DNA from 3 places in the Paenibacillus sp. 2KB_22 genome. Region 1 is predicted to be linked to each of the others. Evidence: riboswitches for the same ligand, from Rfam matches in the RefSeq annotation. Region 1 holds a riboswitch; each other region holds the start of a gene.

Region 1 (5,163 bases):
GTGCTCCGTTAAACATGATGAGAATGCGTCCCGATATGAATAAACCAATCGACAAGGATCGAAAAGAATAATTTGAATTCTTATGGACAAGAGGTCTGGAGGTGAAATGAAGTGAATGGCTCCCCACAAAAGATAACCACGACACAGGCCGTTGTCATTATTGTCAATTACATGCTTGGTGCCGGGATCTTGACGTTACCTCGAACGACCAGTAAGGCTGTCGGAACACCGGATGTCTGGATATCCATTATTCTGTCGGGACTGATTATTGCAGGTGTCGGAATTGTACTGGTAACCTTATGTCGCAGATTTCCAGGGAAAACGGTATTCCAGTTCACCCGTGAAATTACGGGGAGCTGGATTGCTTACATATTGGGATTTGCCATGATTATGTACTTTATGGTGATTGCCGCATTCGAAATTAGAGTCATGGCTGAAGTAACAGGGATGTATCTGCTTGAACGCACCCCCACATGGGCGATTATTATGGTCTTCATGTGGATCGGTATATATATGATCTCAGGTGGGCTTGGTGTCATTGTACGTGTGTTCGAGATTATTCTGCCGATTACAATCATTATCTTTGTGATTGAAATTCTGCTGAGTAATCAGCTATTTGAGATTGGGAATCTAAGACCGGTGCTCGGGGAGGGGCTTATGCCCGTTTTCAAAGGACTGAAGCCTTCTCTATTGTCATATACGGGGTATGAGGTGATGCTAATCATGACTGCTTATATGAAAAATCCAAAGAAGAGCAATATGGCAATGAGTTGGGGGATATTCATAACGACCGCAATCTATTTGATTACTGTTGTTATGGTTGTAGGTAGCCTATCCCTTGATGGAATCAAAACACGGACTTGGCCAACGCTGGATTTGGTAAGAAGCTTCGAGATACAAGGTTTGATATTTGAACGGTTCGAATCCTTATTGTTGGTCATCTGGATTATGCAAATCTTTTCGACTACAGCGATTACACATTATTGCGCGTCGGTGGGCATTCGTGATTTGTTCCGTTCCAAAAAAATCAAGGGCATTATGTATGGTCTGCTTCCGTTCATTTATGTGACAGCAATGATGCCTAAAACGGTGGATGATACCTTTAAACTTGGGGATATGCTCGGCAATGTATCCGTGATTCTATTCGCCATTTTACCTCTGGTCCTACTGTTGTTAAGTCTGATTCGCAAAAAAGGAGGCAAGCATGCATGACACCATTTCGTATGCTCTTACGTGTAGCTTCTGCCTTGTGCATTCTGTTATTGATATCCGGATGCTGGAGCAGTCGGGAAATAGAGGATCTAAGTCTCTATGTCGGTCTTGGAATTGATGTCGGTAAAGAGACAGCATTTGAAAAAGACATCGCTGAACAGGGAGGAACATATCCTAAGAAGAACTATGTGACCGCTACGGTGCAGATTGCTCCAGGCATCACCAATAGTCAATCGAGCCAACAATCCGGTTCGCCTTCTTCCGGTAAAACATCCTACTCCAATGAACAGCTCAGTGGAGATTCCATGTTGCAAATCTTCCGTCAGTTTGCGTTAAGGCGGGATCGGCCCCTCATTGGACATCATCTGAAAGTTATCGTCGTCTCCAAGGATATTGCCAAAAAATATGGTTTGAATCAATTACTTGATTTTGTACTACGGGATAATGATATTCGACCGAACTGCCTGGTGCTGATCAGTCATCATCGTGCATTAGATGTGTTGACTTCACAGGACCCGTCTCGGATTCCGGCATTTTATCTCACAGGAATTACGAACAATTCGTATTTGTCCAACAAAATTTTGGATCCTGTATTACTGTCTAAATTAGACGCTCAAATGCAGTCCGGTACCAGCTTTCTGCTTCAGAATGTGTTGTATTCCCATGGAGAGGACAAGTTCTCTGGGGGCAGCATCTTTGATGGAAAAACAACCAAATTCATTGGAGAACTTAGTCAAACAGATCTAGAAGGTCTGTCATGGCTCAATTCCAAAAAAAAAGGAGGTGTCTTAAAAACACATAACAAGCAAGGATTCACCGTCGTATATGAAATCAAGAAGAAAAAAGTGAAAATTATTCCGAAGGTGGTTGGCAATGATATTTCATTTCATGTGAAGACTGAATCGGAAGGCTGGCTGATGGAGGATTGGCGCGCTCCCGAGGAAGAGGAGAAAGGTGAATATCTCAGAGAATTGGAAAAGGATTTTGCTGAGCTGGCCGAACAACAGATTCGTCAGGTATTGTCCAAACTTCAGCATACCTATAAAGTCGATGTAGGGGAATTTCGGGATAGCTTGCGTATTAAACATCCAAAAACATGGAAGAAAGTCAAAGATGATTGGGATAAAATTTTTAGCACCGTGCCGATCACGTATGAGGTTAAGACCACCATCACCAATCCAGGGTCTTCTACAGAATAGCGAGATGTGCCATTTATGATTTAAATGTTGACACATTCATGATAGATCGCTATATTTATAAAAAATCATTTTCTTATCCAGAGAGGTGGAGGGACTGGCCCTTAGAAACCTCAGCAACAGATCTGAAGGATACTGTGCTAATTCCAGCGGGTGAACAGCCTGATAGATAGGAGCGTTTGTTTTTATTTGTCAGTAACGGCGCACTCTTTAGGAAGAGTGGGTCTTTTTTGTTTTTTCTGGATGAAGAAGTAGGGAGCAGCAGGTATGGAGAACAACAACGACAAAGGGCATTTTCAGCGGAAAATGCAGGCACGGCATGTGGTCATGCTCTCTCTGGGTGGAGTCATTGGAACGGGATTATTCCTGAGCTCGGGTTACACGATTCAGCAGGCGGGACCACTGGGAACTATTCTTTCCTACCTGATTGGAGCCATCGTAGTATATTTGGTCATGCTCTGTCTTGGTGAACTGTCTGTTCATATGCCGGAGACGGGAGCATTTCATAGTTATGCAGCTAAATATATCGGACCAGCAACAGGTTACACGGTGGCTTGGTTGTACTGGTTAACCTGGACTGTTGCGCTTGGCTCCGAATTCACAGCCGCCGGTCTGTTGATGCAGCGCTGGTTCCCATCGGTAAACGTATGGATATGGAGCGCGCTTTTTGCACTGATGATCTTTTTGTTCAATGCTTTAACGGTAAAATTATTCGCAGAATCTGAGTTCTGGTTCTCATCTGTGAAAGTAGTTACCATCGTAGTCTTCATTATTATCGGTGGTGCAGCTATGTTTGGGTTCATCCCCATGGCGGATTCTGAACCGACTCCATTCCTTTCCAATATTACAGCATCCGGGTGGTTCCCTCATGGGGCTACAGCGATATTGATGACCATGCTTGCTGTTAACTTTGCATTCTCAGGCACCGAGTTAATCGGTATTGCCGCTGGAGAAACGGAGAATCCGGAAAAGACGATTCCCAAAGCTATTCATACCACGCTGTGGCGGTTGGTTATTTTTTTCATCGGAACGATTATTATCTTGTCGGCTTTGCTGCCCATGTCGGATGCCAGTGTACTGGAAAGTCCGTTTGTAGCGGTAATGGAGCGGGTGGGTGTACCCTATGCAGCAGACATTATGAACTTTGTTATTCTGACGGCGATTCTCTCTGCTGCGAATTCAGGTCTGTATGCTTCGTCACGAATGCTCTGGTCTCTGGCAGATAAAAAGACGATCTCCCCTTGGTTTGCCAAACTGACCAAGCGCGGGGTACCGCTGAATGCACTTCTGATCAGTATGGTGGGGGGTGCACTGGCTTTGCTGTCCAGCATCATTGCCCCAGGTACAGTATATATTACTCTGGTCTCCATCTCAGGTCTGGCTGTCGTTGCCGTATGGATGAGCATCAGTGCTTCCCAGTTCATGTTCCGCAGACAGTATATCCGGGAAGGACACGCGGTCAAAAATCTGGTCTACCGCACACCACTGTATCCGGTGGTACCGATTGTTTCATTTATATTATGCCTGGCTTCATGCATAGGTATTGCCTTCGACCCAACACAGCGAATTGCGCTGTATTGTGGGGTTCCGTTTATCGCAGTATGTTACGCAGCTTATTACCTGACAGAACGTGTGAATAAGAAAAGAGGACAAGTATATGACGCAAACACAACAGACTAACCCCATAGAACAGATCCTGCGTGAACATCCGGTCATGATTCTGGATGGAGCGCTGGCAACAGAACTCGAACAGCATGGATGTGATCTGGATGATCCATTATGGTCGGCTCGTGTGTTGCTTGAGAATCCGGATGTTATTGTTCAGGTCCATGCGGATTATTTCCGGGCAGGAGCCGACTGTGCGATTACATCCAGTTATCAAGCCACGGTGGATGGCTTCCGCAAGAGAGGAATCGGTGAGCAAGAAGCGTTGGACCTGATTCGCAAGACGGTGGAGCTGGCTGCACAGGCGAGAGATAACGTATGGGCAGAAGTGCAGGGAGGCGGAGTAGAAAACACGGAAGTCAAACTGGAGGGCAATCTGGTCATCGGAACGGCACAACAAACGTCTGATGTCCTAGAGACAGGGGGCTTGGCCCGGCCACGACCGATGGTTGCTGCATCCGTTGGACCCTACGGCGCTTATCTAGCTGATGGATCGGAATACATCGGTCACTACGGTGTGTCAGATGAGACATTGGCTGCATTCCATCGTCCGCGGATGGCCGCGTTGCTTGAAGCGGGTGCTGATATTCTGGCTTTTGAGACCATTCCATCCTTGCAGGAAGCACAGGTGCTGGTTGATTTGCTGAAGGAGTTTCCTCATGCGTATGCCTGGCTATCTTTCTCCTTGAAAGATGGGACGGCAATCAGTGAGGGCACGCCGATTGAGACATGTGCACAATTGTTTGGTTCCGAGCCGCAGATTGCTGCGATTGGCCTGAACTGTGCTCCCATGGAAGTGGTGACGGAAGCAGTGAGTATTTTGAATCGTACCAGCGATAAACCTGTTATTGTGTATCCGAACTCGGGAGAAGTATACGATGCAGCAACGAAGACGTGGAGTGGACAGGGTACATGTGGCAGTATGAGTGATGCTTCGGAACAGTGGGTTGCTGCGGGGGCAAAAATTATTGGCGGCTGTTGCCGAACTACGCCACATCAGATTGGCGAGCTTGCGAAGAAGTGGCGGAAATAAAAGACTTGATGTAGGGTTGTACCCCAAAAAGCTAGAGATACAACCAAATATAAAAAA
Region 2 (5,163 bases), on a different contig from region 1:
CAGCCCGATGATTTCATTCAGATGTGACTTTTTGGTGTGCATCAGAATGTCTTCCTCAAGCTTCTCGATCCGTGCTTCAATTCGGTCACCTACGGTGAAATAATTATCAACAATCAAGTCAACGAGCAAATACAACAGACGATCCGGTGTACTGATTTCCTGTTCCCACAGGATTGGTTTCAGTGTACGCAATTCGCTGACCTTTTGCTTCGTAACACTAATAATGAAATGTCTGCCGAGGAACAAGTTCACCGCACGCAGAAATATCTCTTCATCATCGAAACGGATGCTATTAATCACAATAAAATAATGGTTCTCATAAATTTCAATCTTCGGACGTTGTTCTTCGTCACTAAGACAGTCTTCCACAGCCAGATCATGCATCAAGAACAGCGGCTGAAGTACCGCCAAATCGTCTACATCTGCATCGATCCAGTAGAATCCTTCCGCTGGTGGAGTCAGCGCCTGCTGAATATCGTCCACCGGAATAAATACACCGTTGTTTACCAACCGGATTTTCATCGTTAATCTACTCCTTCTGCACCCGCCAACTTGGCGGATATTATCATTATGGGCGCAAAAAGAACAAATCAGCCGGTCGGCAGCGGAGCCTGGAGATCAGGGCTGCGTTCACTATATAATCAAACGGAAGTCACGTCCCGCTGCCGGCATGCTGATGTCAATTCTCTATGCAGTTTATCGGAATTCGGCTGCCAGTCAGGCCTCGGGTCGCCATCCATTTAATATGTCACCTCTCACATAAGGGTTTATAACACCTTGTTTAGTATACCGCTGGTACAAGGTGCTTTCAAGCGCAAAAATGTGTCTATTTCGCGCCCTGAGGCAGTGTATGACAACGGATGATGAACGGTTCCGATTTGGACCGCAGACAGAGAACTGCAACTTGACGTGAGGGCATTAATGTAATAAAGTAGACGGTGAACCATATTAAATTACAATCTAATACAGCGAAATCTTATCAAGAGTAGGTGGAGGGACTGGCCCGATGAAACCCGGCAACCGGCGGTATACCGCACGGTGCTAATTCTTGCAGCGACCAAGTGTCAAGTGGCACTGTTGTAACTGAGAGATGAGAGAGGCGCATATCTATTTACATATGACCTTTCTCGAAATCCGAGGAAGGTCTTTGTCATATGCCCCGACTTCTCAGCAGTGATTTTCGCTAAGGAACTTGAGGTTGTTTGTAACGTTGGATGAAAGAGCAATTCAATGTTTTTACAAGCTCAAGGCAGTCAATCACTGTATTGATGTGAAGACATCAAGCCAGTGGCGGCTGCATCTATCTATGCACAAGGAGGAGTTAGACTTACCATGCCAATCAAAATTCCGGATACTCTACCAGCAAAAGAAGTACTTGAAGGAGAGAATATCTTCGTCATGGATGAAACTTCTGCATACCAGCAGGATATTCGTCCACTCCGTATCGCTATATTAAACCTGATGCCCACAAAGGAAACGACCGAAACACAATTGCTTCGTCTGGTGGGAAACACGCCTATTCAGGTGGATGTTGTTCTCGTACATCCCAAATCCCATACGTCGAAGAATACGTCGCAGGAGTATTTGGATCTGTTCTATAAAACCTTCGATGAAATTGAGCACCGCCGTTTCGATGGCATGATTATTACGGGTGCCCCGGTGGAACAGATGGATTTCGAAGACGTGAACTATTGGAATGAAATCCAGGAGATCTTCGAATGGACCAAAACCAATGTGACTTCAACCCTCCACATATGTTGGGCTTCCCAGGCAGGTTTATACCATCATTTTAACGTACCCAAGGTTGCACTTGATGAAAAGTGTTTCGGCGTTTTCCCACATACCATCAATAAACCACATGTTCCGTTGTTGCGTGGATTCGATGAAGTATTCAACGTTCCACATTCCCGTCATACGGAAGTGAGACGCGAAGATATTGAAAAGAATGAGAATTTAGAGATTTTGGCTGAATCCGAGGAAGCGGGTATCTTCCTGGTTGCTACCAAAGATGGCAAACAAATTTTTGCCACAGGACATGCCGAGTATGACCCGTTCTCATTAAAGTGGGAGTATGATCGGGATGCAGCTAAAGGGTTGGATATCGCATTGCCTAGACATTATTATCCGAATGACGATCCTTCACGTGTGCCACCCGCCACTTGGCGCGCTCATGCCAACTTATTATTCTCTAACTGGCTCAATTACTATGTGTATCAAGAAACACCTTACGATATTGGCCCGCAAATCTAATCGAGATTACAGGAGGATGCAGCAATGGAAGACAACAACAAGTTGAAAATCGAAAGCCGCTTAGCACAAATTGGATCCATCAATGAACCGGTAACAGGCGCCATTAACTTTCCGATCTATCAATCCACTGCGTTTCGTCACCCGAAGCTTGGACAAAGCACGGGGTTTGATTATATTCGTACAACTAATCCAACCCGTAAAGTGTTGGAAGAAGCGGCTGCAGCGCTGGAGTCCGGTGATGCAGGGTTTGCCTGTAGCTCGGGTATGGCCGCCCTGCAAACGATTTTTGCCATGTTTGGTCAAGGCGATCATCTGATTGTATCGCTGGATCTGTATGGCGGAACCTATCGTCTGCTTGAACGCATCTTGTCCCGTTTCGGTGTAACCGCAAGTTATGTGGACACGAATGACCTTGCAGCACTGGAGAAGGTTCGTCAGCCGAATACCAAAGCTGTATTCATTGAGACACCAACCAATCCACTGATGATGATCACAGATGTGGAAGCCGTTGCTTCCTGGGCGAAAAGTTACAACCTGTTGACCATTGTTGACAACACGTTGTTGACTCCATTTTTCCAACGTCCGATTGAACTGGGTGCCGATATCATCATTCATAGCGCTACCAAATATCTGGGCGGACACAATGATGTGCTGGCCGGACTAATTATAACCAAGGGTGAGGCATTATCTGCAGAGATGGCGTTCCTGCATAATTCCATTGGAGCCGTATTGTCTCCAAGTGACTCTTACCAGTTGATGAAAGGTATGAAAACGCTGGCTCTTCGCATGGAGCGTCATGAATACAATGCGCTTACCATTGCGAAATACTTGCTTGAGCATCCAGCGGTGGGTGAAGTGTATCATCCAGGCCTGTCCGATCATCCGGGGTATGAGGTGCAGAATAAACAATCCACCGGTAACACAGGTATCTTCTCTTTTAAAGTGAAGGATGCACGTTACGTTGAACCATTGCTACGTCATATCAAACTGATTGCTTTTGCCGAAAGTCTCGGTGGAGTGGAATCACTCATGACCTACCCAGCGGTACAAACGCATGCGGATATTCCGCTTGAAATTCGTGATGCCGTAGGTGTGGATGACCGACTGCTCCGGTTCTCCGTAGGCATTGAACATGCAGATGATCTGATTGCAGATCTTGGCAATGCTCTGACAGCTGCACAACAGGAAGTCGAAGGAGGCGTGCACTCATGAGTGAGTCCAACAACAAGCAGAATTCTGAATTAAAATTTGATACCAAATTGCTTCATTTTGGTGATGAAATCGACAAAACAACTGGAGCCTCCAGTGTACCAATCTATCAAGCCTCTACCTTCCATCATTTTGATATCTTCAATCCGCCTCAACATGATTACAGTCGTTCGGGTAATCCGACACGTCAGGCTTTGGAAGATTACATCACACTGCTGGAGGGCGGAGCACGAGGATTCGCCTATTCATCGGGAATGGCTGCGATCTCCAGCGTGTTCATGATGTTCTCCGCAGGAGATCACATGATTGTAACGGAAGATGTATATGGAGGTACGTATCGGTTGCTTACTTCCATATTAAGCCGTATGCAGATTGAGACGACCTTTGTAGACATGACTAATATAGATGAAGTAAAAGCGGCACTCAAGCCGAACACCAAGGCAGTTTATATGGAAACACCGTCCAACCCAACCCTGCGTATTACGGATATCGCTGCCGTAACTGACTGGTCGAAGGAACATGATCTGATCACAATTCTGGATAACACCTTTATGACACCGTACTATCAGCGTCCAATTGAGCTTGGTGTGGATATCGTCGTACATAGTGCTACCAAGTTCCTCGGGGGGCATAGTGATGTGTTGGCAGGTTTAGCAGTTGCTCGCACGGAATCACTTGGCGTACAACTGAAACAGCTGCAAAATGGACTCGGAACTGTACTCGGGGCACAAGAATCCTGGCTTTTGATGCGCGGGATGAAAACCTTGGGGGCTCGTATGGCTCATAGTGAACGGAGCACAGCCAGACTTGCGGCATGGCTTAATGAGCGCAGTGATATTACCGCTGTCTTTTATCCTGGACTGGAGGACCATCCGGGCCGCGAGGCACATGAGCGCCAGTCAACAGGATATGGAGCTGTCGTTTCATTTGACGTCGGTTCAGGAGATCGGGCAAAAGCGGTTCTTAACCGGGTGAAGCTACCCATTGTTGCTGTAAGCTTGGGAGCTGTGGAGAGTATTCTGTCCTACCCAGCGATGATGTCTCATGCGGCAATGCCTGCTGAGGTTCGCCATGACCGTGGAATTACAGATGGATTGCTGCGTTTCTCGGTAGGTCTGGAAGATATTGAAGATCTGATTGTAGATTTGGAACAAGCACTTCAGGAATCTTAGCAAAAGTGAGTGCCTAAATACGTCTATCCGTATCACTTAAGTTCGAATCAATTCCATTCCATATGTAAAAATTTTTACTTATTTTTAAAGCACCTGTACATAAGGTGCTTTTTTTCACATGTAACCTGTGTTACGATATGTGGAGTACAGAAATGCGATGTTGCCACCAGAACTTGCTTCTTTTGAACAAGTTGGGACGGATCGTTATATAATTTCTCTTCATGAGGGAGGCTTTTTTACGATGAGTACGGTAGACCGTATCTTAGATAAAGCCCTTCGGGGCGAACGTTTGGACTTGGAAGACACGATTCAATTATTTGAATCCAATGAAGTGGACAAAATCGGGGCAGCTGCTAATGTCGTTATGAAACGTATGCACCCTGAACCATACAGAACATTTGTAATTGGGCGTAACGTCAACTACACGAACGTGTGTGATGTGTACTGCCGTTTTTGTGCTTTCTACCGCAGACCTGGTTCAGATGAAGGTTATGTACTTCCAGATGAAGTTATTTTCCAGAAAATTCAGGAA
Region 3 (5,163 bases), on a different contig from region 1:
TGCTGTTCGGCAAGTCACGCCGTGACCTGCAATTGTTTTCTTTCTTAACCCTGGTATTTGTTATCGTCCAGGGAATCATGGGGGCTTTTGCCGTCGTCTTCTCCCAATCTTCAGCAGTCATGGCACTGCATTTCGGCTTTGCACTGATTGCTTTTGCCAGTTCCCTAATGATGGCGCTGGGCATAAGGCAGGAGGCAAAAGATGGCGGATTGGAGCGTCTGAATAAATACCCTCGGGTGAGCAAAAAATTCAGGAATCTGGTCTGGTTCTCCACCATTTACACATATCTCGTGGTATACACGGGTGCATTTGTGAGCCACACGAATTCTGCTGGCGGATGTTCCGGATTTCCGCTCTGTAACGGGCAGATTATTCCTGAGCTTTCGGGTGGGGTAGCGGTTGCTTTTGCTCATCGTGCAGCAGCAGCATCGCTCGTCATTGTTATTGCAATTCTGGGTCACTTCGCTTACCGTAATCATCCGGACAACAAGGAAATGCGTACCCTTGGCGTGGTATCCGTTGTTCTCATCCTGATGCAAGTAGTTATTGGTATTTTCATGATGGTGACAATGAACCGTCCGGAAGTATACATGTTCGTAGCTCTTGCTCATATGCTGGATATCGCCATATTGTTCGGAGTTTTAACGTATATGAGTTTCCTGGTGTACAAGCTGCATCGACCGGTTAATCGGTTCTAGATACAGATACAGTTCTCTTGAAAGTACTCGGCCTAATATGAAAGTCCACCATCCAGTGATGTACATCATTGGACAGGTGGACTTTGTTTGATGTCAGGGGGATCAGGGCAACCTATGGCAAGCAGCAATTACACGGAATGGATGAAGTGTTACGGTGATGAATTCTTGTTGAATTGGAAAGAGGAGGTTATATATGCTGCGAACGTTGCTGGGGGAAAAACCGCGTATAAACGAAGGTAAATTGAAGGAAGCGATGGACTCAATGGCGCCTACACTTGAGCTATTTCAGCGACAAATGCATGTGGACCACGATCCTACGCATGACTATCGGAAACTGTATGTGTGGACCCAGGGACTCATCTCCTCATTGGATGAACTGGAGCAAAGCTGCTTCGCTGCTTCTCATTTTCGCAAAAAAGTCGTTGCAGGCTCAACGGACGACATGACGCCGACTGAAAAAGCCGAGTATGCCCGATATGTGTATTTCTACAAAGATGGCTTCATTCGCTGCTTTGCCATTCTGGATAAAGTCGGCACCGTATTAAATGAAATATTCCAGCTGAATACTTCAAATACAAAAGCGCATTTTTCTTATTTTACGGTATTAAGGCAGTTCGATTATGCGAGGGAGCATCATGATCTTGCGTTGCAATTAATTCAGATCAAGGACTCATATAGGGAGCCGATGAGTAAGCTGCGCAAACGACGTAATATGGAAATTCACTACATGAACTCAGAAATGCACGATGACTTGTGGCAGTTACACCAGACCTTGCAAGGTAAAGTAAAGTTGGAGGATCTGAATCAGCATGTGCAGGAAATGCGTCAGGGCGTGGATATGGTCTGTGAAACGTTAACAGCCTCTTATCGTTATATCAATAAAATATGGCAAAGAAATAATTCCCTTTGACAAATCGGAATACTTGGAATATACTGAGTTTCAATTAGAGTGTTACAATGACGAAGAATGAACTGATATTTCTCAAAAGTTACATTCACATTATAAAGCATGAACTACATGAACTTATAAAATCCTACAACAACATATTTCTTATCGAGAGCGGCGGAGGGACAGGCCCGATGAAGCCCGGCAACCGATTTGTAATGACATGATACATGTATCATTCGTTATAGATGTTAGGTGCTAATTCCTACAAAATGGTGCAAGGCACGATTTTGGCAGATGAGAAGGTATATTCTTTCACGTGAAGAGCCCTCTTTGTTTCTGCAAAGGGCTCTTTTTTGTACTTTAAGGGGAGTTTTCCTTTAGATCGGGTAAAGATACATGTAGGTGGTTGGAAAGGGGCAAGTGCGATTGATTGAATTAAAAGGTTTAACGAAAACGTACGGCAAAGGCAAAAAGTCTACAACAGCGTTATCCGAGCTGAATTTGAACATCCAAAAGGGTGAAATCTACGGCGTGATTGGCCATTCCGGAGCGGGTAAAAGTACACTGATTCGCTGTATTAATTTGCTGGAGCGGCCTACGGAGGGTGAAGTATGGGTTGACGGGATCAATCTGACTGAACTGAGCAAAACCGAATTGCAGCAACAGAGACGCAAGATCGGAATGATTTTTCAACACTTTAATCTGTTATCTTCGGCAACGGTATATGATAATGTGGCTTTTCCACTAAAGCTTGTGAATACACCCAAGGATGCCATCGATCGCAAAGTGAAGGAAATGCTCAATCTCGTTGGTCTGGAGAACCATAGCAACAAATATCCAGCTCAATTATCAGGTGGACAGAAACAACGTGTGGGGATTGCGAGAGCACTTGCGAGTGATCCGAATGTACTTCTCTGTGATGAGGCTACTTCAGCACTTGATCCGCAGACGACAAATTCAATTCTGAAGTTATTGCTCGACATTAACGAAAAGTACAACCTTACGATTGTGCTGATTACACATGAGATGCATGTCATTCAGAACATCTGTGACAAGGTAGCTGTCATTCATCAAGGCGGCATTGTGGAACAGGGACCTGTAACAGAAGTGTTCCTGAAGCCGCAACATGCGATTACGCGGGACTTCATGATGCGTGACCATGAAGCTGGACTGGCTCTGGAAGAGACCGCTCTGGCGAATGCAGGCGTTGAACTGCAGACAGGGGTTGCTTCCAAACTTGTGAAGATATCCTTTCTGGGGAACAAAACGTATGAAGCGATTTTATCCAGAACGGTTCGCAAGACGGGTGTGGATTTTGCCATCCTGCAAGGAACGATCTCTACGATTAAACAGGTTCCTTATGGACAACTGACCGTTCGGTTCGAAGGTGATTCCTATGCGATTGATCGGACGATATCCGAATTAACCGCTGAGGGACTTGATGTGGAGGTGCTACGTTAGATGGATTTTTCAACCGTACGTTGGGAAGAGGTTGGTAAAGCTTCCATAGAGACACTGCAAATTTTGGGTGTATCAGGCCTGTTCACCGTTATCTTGGGTTTACCACTCGGAGTTCTGCTGTTCATGACAGCCCGATCTGCTTCAATTAAGTCACGGACAGTCTACACTATACTATCTCTGGTTGTTAATATTTTACGCTCGGTACCATTTATCATATTGATTGTTGCTCTTATTCCATTCACTCGTATACTTGTCGGTACAGCTACGGGGGTTCTCGGCGTAATACCTCCTTTGGTTATTTCAGCAGCTCCTTACTTTGCTCGATTGGTGGAGACGACGTTGCGAGAAGTTGACCGGGGGGTAATTGAAGCGGCGCAGTCGATGGGGGCATCCACCGGACAGATTGTAAGACGGGTGTTGCTGCCTGAGGCGTTACCTGGTCTGCTTGCCGGAATTACGATCACTATTGTTACGCTTGTCTCCTATACGGCCATGGCGGGCATGGTTGGTGGTGGAGGACTGGGAACACTGGCTATTAACTACGGATACTTCCGTTATCAAAATGAAATCATGATCATATCCGTAGTGTCGATGATTATTCTCGTGCAAATTCTCCAGATGGCTGGAGATCGCTTGGTTACATTTTTCACCAGGAAATAACACATAGATAACATGATGGCTATGCATTTATTCGAACGCAACATTAAAAAAATGATGAGAGAAGGGGTTTTACACATGAAAAAATGGTCTTTCGCTCTACTTAGTCTTATGCTGATTGCGGTTCTCGTAGCTTGCGGTAACAACAAGGACGCCGATAGCGGCGCAGACAATTCAGCAGGTGCACCACGCACGGTTGAATTGAAAGTGGGAGCTTCACCTACACCACACGCAGAGATTCTGGAAAGCATCAAGCCTGAGCTGGAAGCACAAGGTATTCGTTTGCAAGTCGTTACGTTCAATGACTATGTACAACCCAACCAGCAACTTGCTGATAAAAAATTGGATGCAAACTTCTTCCAGCATCAGCCGTACTTGGACACAGAGAATAAAGAACGTGGATTCAACCTCGTTGCTGTAACTCCTGTTCATGTTGAACCTTTTGGCGGATACTCCAAAAAGATTAAGTCTTTGGATGAATTGGCTGACGGCGCAAAAGTAGCAATTCCAAATGACCCATCCAATGGGGGACGTGCTCTGTTGTTGCTCGCCAAAGAAGGCATCATTACGCTGAAAGATAACACGAATATCACTTCTACGATTCAAGATATCACAGCCAATCCGAAGAACCTGGATATCATCGAGCTGGATGCGGCCATGATGCCTCGTCAATTGGATGAAGCGGATCTGGTATTCATCAACGCTAACTATGCGCTTGAAGCGAACCTGAATCCGGCGAATGATGCTTTGCTGATCGAAGATCTGCAAGGTAACCCATACGCGAACATCCTCGTTTCCCGTGAGGACAACAAGGATTCAGATGCAATTAAGAAGTTGGCTGCTGCCCTGCACTCCGAAGAAGTGAAAACATTCATCAAAGAGCGTTATAAAGGTGCAGTTGAACCTGCAACTGAATAATTTAACGATATGAATGATATGGTGTGAGCTTGTAAGAAGAGGATGTCCCATAAGTCATGAATATGACGGAAGGACATCCTCTTTTTGCGTTATTTTGTTTTAATGAACCTGACATATGGTATTCGCTCCCATTTGCCCAGATCTCTGGTTTGTTAAATCTTGCAACCGTTGATGATCTGCCTTTTAAGGTGCGGTAGGTTCATTAGCGCTTGGAGCGAGGTGGAACTTTTGAGTCAGCCCCTTCCTAAGTCTGTGCGAGGCGTGGATCAACAAAAGTCACAACATAGGTCAAAGTTTTTCTGATGTATCAGCATTGGAGTGATGTCCAGATTGGCGGTAGTAGGATAATTCATTCTGATCAGCATGCTGCTGTTCATCCGCTTCCTGCAAGTACGTCCTCTCGGAGGGAGAGAGTTTTTCTTCATCTCCGTGTGAACTTTTGATTTTGTATCTGATCCAACCGATTAGCCCAAGAACGACAACCAAGATTATGGCCCATCCTTTTTTGAGCAAAAGAAGAGCGCTGAATTTTTGGGAAGC

The links. Region 1 has a riboswitch for S-adenosylmethionine ahead of mmuP (S-methylmethionine permease). Riboswitches for the same ligand answer to the same signal wherever they lie in the genome.
Region 2: it holds a riboswitch for S-adenosylmethionine, as region 1 does, so the genes downstream of both, metA (homoserine O-acetyltransferase MetA) here and mmuP (S-methylmethionine permease) in region 1, are expected to answer to the same signal.
Region 3: it holds a riboswitch for S-adenosylmethionine, as region 1 does, so the genes downstream of both, AB4111_RS23580 (methionine ABC transporter ATP-binding protein) here and mmuP (S-methylmethionine permease) in region 1, are expected to answer to the same signal.

What each region holds. Positions count from the first base shown of each region.
Region 1 covers NZ_JBFRHG010000007.1:183,187-188,349, reverse strand. Annotated here, with positions in the region: gene AB4111_RS27350 (spore germination protein) at 1-71, shown strand, start outside; gene AB4111_RS27345 (GerAB/ArcD/ProY family transporter) at 112-1,212, shown strand; gene AB4111_RS27340 (Ger(x)C family spore germination protein) at 1,209-2,411, shown strand; SAM riboswitch class I at 2,482-2,584, shown strand; gene mmuP (S-methylmethionine permease) at 2,676-4,088, shown strand; gene mmuM (homocysteine S-methyltransferase) at 4,066-5,106, shown strand.
Region 2 covers NZ_JBFRHG010000001.1:1,768,893-1,774,055, reverse strand. Annotated here, with positions in the region: gene corA (magnesium/cobalt transporter CorA) at 1-522, opposite strand, end outside; SAM riboswitch class I at 974-1,097, shown strand; gene metA (homoserine O-acetyltransferase MetA) at 1,333-2,250, shown strand; gene AB4111_RS07585 (PLP-dependent transferase) at 2,275-3,462, shown strand; gene AB4111_RS07580 (trans-sulfuration enzyme family protein) at 3,459-4,631, shown strand; gene mqnC (cyclic dehypoxanthinyl futalosine synthase) at 4,873-5,163, shown strand, end outside.
Region 3 covers NZ_JBFRHG010000004.1:267,776-272,938, reverse strand. Annotated here, with positions in the region: gene AB4111_RS23590 (COX15/CtaA family protein) at 1-698, shown strand, start outside; gene AB4111_RS23585 (Cthe_2314 family HEPN domain-containing protein) at 892-1,608, shown strand; SAM riboswitch class I at 1,747-1,888, shown strand; gene AB4111_RS23580 (methionine ABC transporter ATP-binding protein) at 2,014-3,048, shown strand; gene AB4111_RS23575 (methionine ABC transporter permease) at 3,049-3,708, shown strand; gene AB4111_RS23570 (MetQ/NlpA family ABC transporter substrate-binding protein) at 3,784-4,623, shown strand; gene AB4111_RS23565 (DUF2167 domain-containing protein) at 4,912-5,163, opposite strand, start outside.